3 regions of the Paenibacillus sp. LK1 genome follow, and region 2 is predicted to be linked to each of the others. Evidence: predicted binding sites of a transcription regulator. Region 2 holds the regulator's gene; each other region holds the start of a gene.
What was found. Region 2 encodes Rex, which represses fermentation and respiration genes when NADH is low (regulators of the CRP and FNR family bind a similar motif). Its sites were predicted from a motif close to TTGTGAAATATTTCACAA; they were not measured.
Positions count from the first base shown of each region.

Region 1: a site for Rex is predicted at 976-993, ahead of CS562_RS13165 (cytochrome ubiquinol oxidase subunit I). Genes of this name have one in related genera too.
Region 3: a site for Rex is predicted at 1,419-1,436, ahead of pflB (formate C-acetyltransferase). Genes of this name have one in related genera too.

Region 1 covers NZ_PEII01000005.1:210,759-214,047, reverse strand. The annotation lists gene ccmA (heme ABC exporter ATP-binding protein CcmA) at 1-64, shown strand, start outside; gene CS562_RS13170 (TlpA family protein disulfide reductase) at 76-642, shown strand; gene CS562_RS13165 (cytochrome ubiquinol oxidase subunit I) at 1,160-2,524, shown strand; gene CS562_RS13160 (cytochrome d ubiquinol oxidase subunit II) at 2,521-3,289, shown strand, end outside.
Region 2 covers NZ_PEII01000011.1:203,827-207,115, forward strand. The annotation lists gene CS562_RS23475 (cell wall elongation regulator TseB-like domain-containing protein) at 1-293, opposite strand, end outside; gene CS562_RS23480 (amidohydrolase) at 335-1,639, opposite strand; gene CS562_RS23485 (redox-sensing transcriptional repressor Rex) at 1,626-2,279, opposite strand; gene dinG (ATP-dependent DNA helicase DinG) at 2,513-3,289, opposite strand, start outside.
Region 3 covers NZ_PEII01000010.1:155,979-159,267, forward strand. The annotation lists gene pflB (formate C-acetyltransferase) at 1-1,337, opposite strand, end outside; gene adhE (bifunctional acetaldehyde-CoA/alcohol dehydrogenase) at 2,011-3,289, opposite strand, start outside.

The sequences.
Region 1 (3,289 bases), on a different contig from region 2:
GGAGTTTCGAGAGCAGTTCGGTTCGCTTCATGCTGCATTTCATCATAGTCTTGGCTTAAAATGAAGGTGAATCGATTGGAAATAAACAGTAAAAAAATGAGTGCGAAAATGAGACGTTTGCTTACTATCCTGATTGGAATGGCTGCTGTGCTGGCCGCTGTGTGGGCAATTTACCAGGGGACTTCATCATCCGACTCCAAAAGAACTGGTGCTATTGAAGCCGGTGCAACTGCTCCTGAATTCACTGCGATTAATTCAGCCGGAGAACAGGTGAAGCTCTCCGATTATCGGGGCAAAGTCGTCATGATTAACTTCTGGGCTTCATGGTGTACGCCCTGTGTGAGGGAAATGCCAATGATTAATCAGATTGCTCAGACGTATCAAAACGATGTAGAGACTCTGTTTGTCAACGTGGGGGAAGCGAAGGGCACCATTCGTGAATTTATGGAGAAACAGCAATTCGATTTCCCTGTTATCATTGATGTGACCGGAAAGGTCTCCGGCCTGTATCGTATCACCGGGTTGCCAGCGACCATGATCATCAATCAGGAAGGTATATTCAGTCACATTCTGCTCGGTGAGTTGACCAAAGATATTCCCTTGCAGCAATGGCTGGAGCAGACCGTACAGCAAAAGAATTGAAGCTCTGTTACACTTATGAACAAAAAAAGTCGAGAAGTCGCTCGCTATACGAGCGGCTTCTTTAGTTTTATTTTTCCCGAACATCTTGCACGCATAGTAGAATTGAAAATCGCAATACCACGGTTGTGTCCAAAGAATCAATAGCTCCTTTGGGTATTTTTTACGCTTTTCACCGAGTTGTCAGAAAGAGTTGATCCTTTCTTGAACATTTAGGGACGAAGACGTGTCAGTGATTGAATTGCTAATTCACAAAGATATAATAATTTTAACTATTAGGTCCTGTTAAGTACTTTGGCCCTTCAGTATCAGGTAAAGCTTCCTTCGTCTCTTACTTTGTGAAAAAATTCTCTTTGTACATACAATGATGGAGGAACGCTTTATAGACAAACTCTGAACCTATTTCGTGGGACTTCTCTAAACCTGATATTAAACGTAGCCCAAGGGATGACTGACCTAATAATTAAAAGTTTCAAATCAGTACGAAAATCGAACAGAGTTTGAAAGGAGGCAGTAAAGGATGGCAATCGATACGGTGATGTGGAGCAAGCTGGTGACAGGTATGACGCTGGGCTTCCACGCTATTTTTGCGACGCTTGGCGTCGGTATACCTCTAATGATCGCAATTGCAGAGTTCATGGGGATTCGCAAGAAGGACCCCCATTACACACTGATGGCGAAGAGGTGGTCAAGAGGGTTTGTCATTTCTGTGGCGGTTGGTGTGGTGACCGGTACAGCGATTTCACTGCAGCTGGCCCTGGTGTGGCCGAATTTTATGAAACTGGCAGGCAATGTCATAGCACTCCCGCTATTCATGGAAGTGTTTGCGTTCTTTTTTGAAGCCATCTTCTTGGGCATTTATTTGTATACGTGGGATCGATTCAAAAATCCATACATCCACTGGCTGCTGACGATTCCAATCGTCACAGGTGCAGGCATGTCGGCTGTGTTTATTACAACGGTGAACGGCTTCATGAACCAGCCTGGAGGCTTTGTCATGGAAGCAGGCCAATTCACAGCGGTTAACCCAGTGGAGGCGATGCTGAATACGGCGACGTTCTCCAAGGTGTTCCATGTATTAAGCTCAGCCTATTTGACAGGAGCTGCCCTGTTAGCCGGAATTGCAGCCTTTGCGCTTCTGAGAAAAGGGGCATCTGCATACCACAAAAAAGCCTTGAATCTCATGATGGCGGTGGTTCTGCTGTTCGGCTTACTGAACACATTAGCGGGAGATGTGTCCGCCAAATTTCTGGCCGAGCATCAGCCGGAGAAACTTGCAGCAGCAGAATGGCATTTTGAGACAGAAAGTGGCGCAGATTTGATTTTATTGGGATGGCTGAATGCGGAGCATGAAATTATAGGAGCCCTTCACCTTCCGAAACTGCTTAGCTTCCTGGCCTTTAGTGACTTTAATGCCGAAGTAACCGGACTGGAGGAGTTTCCGGAGGACGAATGGCCGCCGCTGCTCGTTCACTACCTGTTTGATTTAATGGCGGGAATCGGATTTACGCTGCTGGCTATCTCGGTTCTGTACTTCCTGTTTGTGTTCTGGAAAAAGCGCAATGAGCTGAACAAGTGGCTGCTTGGGATTATAGCACTAGGCGCACCCATGGCTTTTCTCGGAGTTGAACTGGGCTGGTTCTATGCTGAACTGGGGCGACAGCCGTGGATTATCCGGGGATATATGCGTGTTGAAGAAGCCGCCACTTCATCACCCAACATCAGAATGATCTTTTTCTTCTTCCTGCTTCTCTACATCGTTCTGGGAGTCATGTGTGTTCTCGTACTAAGACGTTTGTTCAACAATAATCCGGCAGAAGTCGAGATGGAGAAATGGATGAAGGAGAAGCGTAATCCGTCTACAGAAAAGGGTGAGCGTACATGAGTTACGAACTGATTGGCATCTCGGTGCTCTGGTTGTTCCTGTATGGCTATTTAATTGTAGCCTCCATTGATTTCGGGGCGGGTTTCTTTGCCTTTTATGCACGCTTGACGAAACAGGATCACCTGATTAATCGTCTGATCTCCCGTTATTTATCACCGGTATGGGAGATTACGAATGTATTTTTTGTCTTTTTCTATATTGGCATCGTTGGATTCTTTCCGGACACGGCTTATTATTACGGATCAGCACTGCTTGTACCGGGCAGTATTGCGGTCATTTTGCTCGCCATTCGTGGGTCGTTTTATGCCTTTGAGAACTATGGTTCCAAAAATAATATCGTGTATCTGTTTCTATATGGAGCTTCGGGATTGCTTATTCCCGCTTCGCTATCAGTGGCGCTAACGCTGTCTGAAGGTGGTTTTATCGTGAAGCAGGGTTCGACGGTTTCGCTGGATTACTGGACACTGTTTACCAATCCGTTATCATGGAGCATCGTTGGACTCGCGATTGTGTCCGTATTGTTCATTAGTAGCTCATTTCTGACCTTCTATGCGTCGCGGGCAGAGGATCACTCTGCATTGAAGCTGGTTCGTAACTATGCCCTGTTCTGGAGCACACCGACGATTATCATCGCACTGACTGCATTTATTTATTTGGGACAGCACAATGAGCGACATTTTCAAAATATGATGGATTTATGGTGGCTACTTGCGCTTTCCGTTGCCTTCTTCATGATTGCGATGTGGCTGATCTATAACGGACGCC
Region 2 (3,289 bases):
GTCACCGGTTTGTTATTCTCATCAAACTTCACCCACACCATGACATCCTGGTTATCCTTATTTTTGCCGATCAGGGTCCAGTATATGTTGTCTCCGCCGTCTTTCTGTCCCCAAACATACTTACGCAGCTCTTCGTGGGACGTAATCCCCAGCTGTTCCTGGGCCGCCTGTATGGCCAACGCCTCTTCCTTGCGCTGATCCTGGGTAACATAGACATAATAACGCTGAAGTCCAAACAGAATCAGAACCAGGAGCAGCAGCGAAATCCATATCCACTTCTTTTTTTTCTTCAAAAGCTGAACTTCCTTTCCCTATGACGATGCTGTCCTTGTAATTATCGGCCAAGCAAACTGTCAAATGCCAGCTGAGACTCACGCAGAATGCGCTCTTCATCCATTGTAAGACATTCGCCATGTTTAACCACTTGTTTACCATCCACCCACACATGCTCCACATCTTTGGCCGATGCCGAGTAGACCGTATGGGAAATCAGATCCGTATGCGGATAGAAATGAGCTTGTTGAATGTTCAACGCGATGAAGTCAGCCTTCATGCCAACTTGCAGAGCGCCTGTATTATTCAGGAATATGGATTTGGCACCATATGAAGTTCCAAGCAGAAGCGCTTCCCCTGCTGGCACTGCAGTAGGGTCACCAGATACACCTTTATGAATCAACGCAGCCAATCTCATCTCTTCAAACATATCCAGGTTATTGTTACTTGCTGGTCCGTCTGTTCCCAGGGACACAGTCACGCCTGCTTTCAACAGATCAGGTACTCGTGCAACACCCGAAGCCAATTTCAGGTTACTACCTGGATTGTGGGAAACTGCTACATCATGCTTTGCGAGAATCTCGATCTCTTCATCATTCAGATGTACCGCATGGGCAACCAGAGATGGACGGGAGAAAAATCCTAGTTTCTCCAGATGTGCAACCGGACGAAGTCCGTGATCAGCCACGTTCTGTTCCACTTCACGAAGCGTTTCAGACATATGCGTATGCAAAGGCAGATTCAGGTCATGAGCAACCTGTACCAGCTTCTCTATGTAATCCGGAGGGCAAGTGTAAGGGGCATGTGGAGAGATTACAGTTGTAATTCTTCCGTCTGCTTGTCCATTCCATTGACGGGCAAATGCTGCGGACTCTTCGAGCTTGCGCAGTTGTTCTTCTTCTGAGCAAAGTCCGATTACCCCACGTGCCAGAGCAGCCCGAACGCCGGATTGTTCCACCACTTTCGCCACCTGATCCATATGATCATACATATCCAGGAAAGCTGTTGTTCCGCCTTTCAACATTTCAAGAACAGATAGTGATGTGCCCCAATATACGTCTTCAGACGTCATTTTGGCTTCCATTGGCCACATTTTCTCCTGCAACCATACTTGTAACGCCAGATCGTCTCCATGGCCTCTCAGAAGTGACATGGCCGCGTGACCATGCGTATTGATCAGACCCGGCAAGAAGAACAGTCCTTTTCCGTCCACCTTTGTCAGACTTTCGTCTCCTTCCGGCAATGTCTCACCAATATGCACAATCTTGTCATTCTCAACAACCATAAAACCTTGAACCACTTTCCAATTCGTACCCTCACACACGGCAAATTTGCCGTTGTGAATTACCCATCTATTTGTCGTCATCTTCCTCGTCGTCCTTTCCATTCTCCAAGTAATAAGCCAGACTAAGCAAATCCGTCGTAAAATCGGCATGATGAATACGAATATGCGGCGGAGTCTTCAGAATCGTTGGCGCAAAATTTAGAATCGCTTCAATTCCTGACTCAATCAGTTGATCTGCAACATTTTGGGCTTCCGTATCCGGAACCGTGATAATACCTATACGAATGTTGTCTTTTTTGACCGAATCCGTTAATTCATTCATTGGTTGCACCGTCAAACTGTTGATTTGACTCCCAATCTTCGGACCGTAGGCATCAAATACAGCGACGATCTTCATGTTGTCTTTGAGATAGGCATTGTAATTAGACAAGGCATGTCCCAAATTACCTGCTCCGACAAGAGCTACATTGATCTGCTGGTCTATTTTTAAAATATGGCGGATTTTCTCAATGAGATATGAAACGTCATACCCGATCCCTTTACGACCAAAGTCACCGAAGTAAGCCAGGTCTTTACGAATCTGGGCAGGATTCAAATCCAGCCTCAGTCCCAGTTCTTGTGAAGAGACCGTATTGACTTCGCGCTGATGCAGTTCATTCAAATAACGCAAGTAAACAGGCAATCTACGCACCACGGCTTCCGAAATTTTATCTGATTTCATTCATTGCTCCCCCTTACAAAGGCCACGATAGATAGATGAAAAAGATGAGCACCCTGTCTAGAACGAGCAAAAAGATTACTGAGTTAAACAGGATGCTCGTTGTTATATAATGGATAATTGCTTTTATTCCTTTAATTGCTTTACTCGCATATCCACGAAACAAAAATCATATTACTTAATTTTACCGCCAACCACTGGCGTCTTGCAATAATGGAAGCTACAGAGCGTATCTGTTATTGTTGCTCTTCGGTCGGTCTCTCGAGCCATTCCGAAATACGAGGAACCATCTGCTCGGTGAGCATGTGCTCCATTTTAGGACCAGGTAATGAATATAAAAAGTACTTGCCATAATACGCTTCAATAACGCGTGTATCGTATACAATTACAATGCCTCTGTCTTTGCCTGTACGAACCAGTCTGCCAAAACCCTGTTTGAAACGGATGACGGCTTGTGGCACGGACAGCTTCATAAACGGGTTTTTCTTCTGCTGCTGCAAAAGCTCGCTCTTCGCTTCGACTAATGGATGATTCGGTGGCTGGAACGGCAGTCTGACAATCGCGAGACAAGTCAGAGCCTCTCCTGGAATGTCCACCCCTTCCCAGAAGCTGCTTGTGCCAAGAAGCACCGTTGCTTTTGCATCTTGGAAGCGGCGTGTAAGCTTGGAACGGCTGCCACTGTCCACCCCTTGCCCAAGCAAAGAGATATCATTGCCTGACAAGGCCTCCTTAAGTGGGTCATAGACCTGGCGCAGCATGCGATAGGAGGTGAACAACACCATCATACGTCCACGAGTGGCAATAGCCGTTTCCGCGAGGGAGTGCACGAGCATATCCACAAAGTGGGCATCGCCTACACTGCCCTTCACGCTTGGGAAATCACGCGGAATGACGAGCAGCGCCTGTTCTCGATAATTGAACGGTGACGGCAACATGGACGTTAACAAACGGTTATTCTCGGCAGCTTCCTGCAAACCCAGCTGTTCGATCATGAATTGAAATGACTTGTCAAC
Region 3 (3,289 bases), on a different contig from region 2:
CCGTTGATTGCATACAGCAATGCTTTTGCCAGGTTCGCACGAGCGCCGAAGAACTGCATTTGTTTCCCGATTTTCATCGCAGATACGCAGCAAGCAATACCATAATCGTCTCCGTAGATCGGACGCATCAGATCATCATTTTCATACTGGATGGAGCTCGTTTCTATGGATACTTTCGTACAGTATTGTTTGAAAGCCTCCGGAAGCTTTGTGGACCAAAGTACAGTCAGGTTCGGCTCAGGTGCAGGACCAAGGTTGTTCAGGGTGTGCAGGAAACGGAAGCTGTTTTTCGTAACACGGGTTTCTCCATTTACGGACATGCCACCGATGGATTCAGTTACCCATGTTGGGTCTCCACTGAACAATTCATTATAATCTGGCGTACGCAGGAATTTGACGATCCGAAGTTTCATAACAAAATGGTCAACCAGTTCTTGAGCCTGTTCTTCAGTTAGCAAGCCTTCTTGCAAATCACGTTCAATGTAAATATCAAGGAACGAAGAAACACGTCCGAGCGACATTGCCGCACCATTTTGCTCTTTGATCGCAGCCAGGTAACCGAAGTAGAGCCATTGGAACGCTTCTTTTGCGGTTGTGGCTGGCAACGAAATATCGAAACCGTGCATCTCACCCAGTTGTTTCAATTCTTGCAATGCACGAATCTGCTCAGACAGTTCTTCACGCAGGCGAATGACATCTTCATCAATCACATCGACTTCAAGTGCATTCAGCTCACCTTTTTTATTTCGAATCAGGAAGTCCACGCCATACAGAGCTACCCGGCGATAGTCACCGATGATCCGGCCACGGCCGTAAGCATCAGGCAGACCGGTAATAATCCCTGCTTTACGTGCTGCACGCATTTCGGATGTATAAGCATCAAATACGCCCTGATTATGTGTTTTGCGGATGTTCGTAAATATATCAATGACGCCTTGAGGCATTTCAAAACCATAAGCTTCACAAGCATCAATCATCATGCGAATTCCACCGAATGGCTGAATGGAACGTTTGAATGGAGCATCCGTTTGAACACCAACAATCTGCTCTTTGGATTTATCCAGATAACCGGGTTGGTGAGAAACAATCGTTGCTGGCGTGTTTACGTCAACATCGAGTACCCCGCCATTATCGCGCTCTTTTTTGGTCAGATCGGATACGATATCCCATAACTCTTTTGTATTCTGAGTTGCACCTGCAAGAAATGCTTCGTCGCCATAGTAAGGTGATAAGTTGCGTACTAGAAAATCATTCACATCTACGGATTTCGTCCATGTTCCTTTGGTAAAGTTTCTCCAACCTGTTTGTTGTTTGACATCTTTTTCGATCACCGACATAGTAATCCCTCCACAAATTTGGATTTCCGGACACATGACAGGATGCTTCACTCGTCTCATCTGTGCCCAGAGCCGCGATTAATGTGATATTTTTCACATGTAAGCCGGAACATGTTCTCTCTACTTGGGAACCGGAACCGCGGATGAATGTTTTTCTTACATTTTCAGTATACGACTTCGTTCTTTCATCATCTGTGATTTTTATCACAAAGTTTGTGACCATCCTCACTCCACCTGTGCTGTGTCATGGTGAACCCTGCAAATTCACACTTAGCCACTGCGCGGACAGAACAACTTCCGATCGCTGTTACCCCCGAATTTTATTGATTCCATTTTTTAAGGGTAAAATACGGGGATAAAGGCGAGCGCTTCGCTTCTTCAGTTTTTTCTGCCCTCTCCGTTATCGTGTACATTTATGATTCAAACTATATAGCATAGAAGGATGAAATCGTGCTTGAAAGAGAACGCTTCGCTTCTTCAGTTCTTTCTTCCCTCTTCGTTATGGTGTGAATACCTGGTTCAAAAAGTAACAACACGGATTCCGTGTAACCTCTTTTAAAAAAGACAACTGCAAGGATTACGTTATACCTTTTTTTACAGCAAAGACGGCAATCGGGGCTCCCCTTACGGGGAACCCTGACTATATGCCTGAATCATACTGCTGCTTTAGTTGTTATTCAAACTTGCCGTAGAAAGCGTTGCGGTACACATCTGCCAGTTCAGTCACCAGCGGCAGTTTTGGATTGGCTGTTGTACATTGGTCCTCGAATGCGCGGTCTGCCAGATAATCGACATGTGCCTCAAAGTCTTTGGCATCGAATCCGATTTCCTGGAACGACTCTTCAATACCCAATGTTTTGTTCAGTTTGCGAATGGCATTGATGAGGCTGGTAACCCCTTCTTCTGTCGTACGTGCAGGCAATCCCAGAATGCGGGCAATTTCGGCATAACGCTCATCTGCCACAAAGTGCGAATATTTCGGGAACGATGCAAACTTCGTCGGTTTTTTCGCATTGTAGCGAATGACGTGCGGCATCAGGATCGCATTGGTACGTCCATGTGCAGTGTGGTACTGACCGCCCCATTTGTGCGCCAAGCTGTGGTTAATGCCCAGGAATGCGTTGGCAAAAGCCATACCGGCAATCGTCGAAGCGTTATGCATTTTCTCACGAGCCAATTTGTCACCTTGCAGCGCCGATTGCTCGAGGTATTGGAATACCAGTTGAATCGCTTTGATCGCGAGTCCATCCGTGTAATCATTCGCCATAACGGAGACATACGCTTCGATCGCATGCGTCAGTACGTCCATACCTGTGTCTGCGACAGCCGTTTTAGGCAGAGTATATACAAACTCAGGATCCACGATCGCCACGTCTGGTGTCAACTCGTAGTCTGCCAGCGGATATTTGGTATTTCCTTGATTTTTATCTGTAATAACCGCGAACGATGTTACTTCCGAACCTGTGCCCGAAGTTGTCGGAATCGCTACGAATTTCGCTTTCACGCCGAGACGTGGATATTTGTAGATCCGTTTGCGGATATCCATGAATTTCTGCTTCAAGTCGTTAAAGTCTGTGTCAGGATATTCATAGAACAGCCACATCGCTTTTGCAGCATCCATCGGTGATCCCCCACCGAGTGCGATAATGCAGTCTGGCTGGAAGCGGCGCATCATTTCTGTACCGCGATCTACCGTTGTTGTCGATGGATCGGGTTCGACATCAGAGAACACTTCAATAGCTACTGGCATTTGACGTTGACGCAGATAGTGCTCTACTTTTTCCACATAACCGAGTTTGACCATCATCGCATCCGTAATAATGGCTACGCGTGTGATGTCCGGCATTTTGGCAAGATACTGTGTTGCACCTTTTTCGAAGTAGACTTTGTTCGGCACTTTGAACCACTGCATATTCACGGTACGGCGAGCCACCCTTTTCACGTTGATTAAG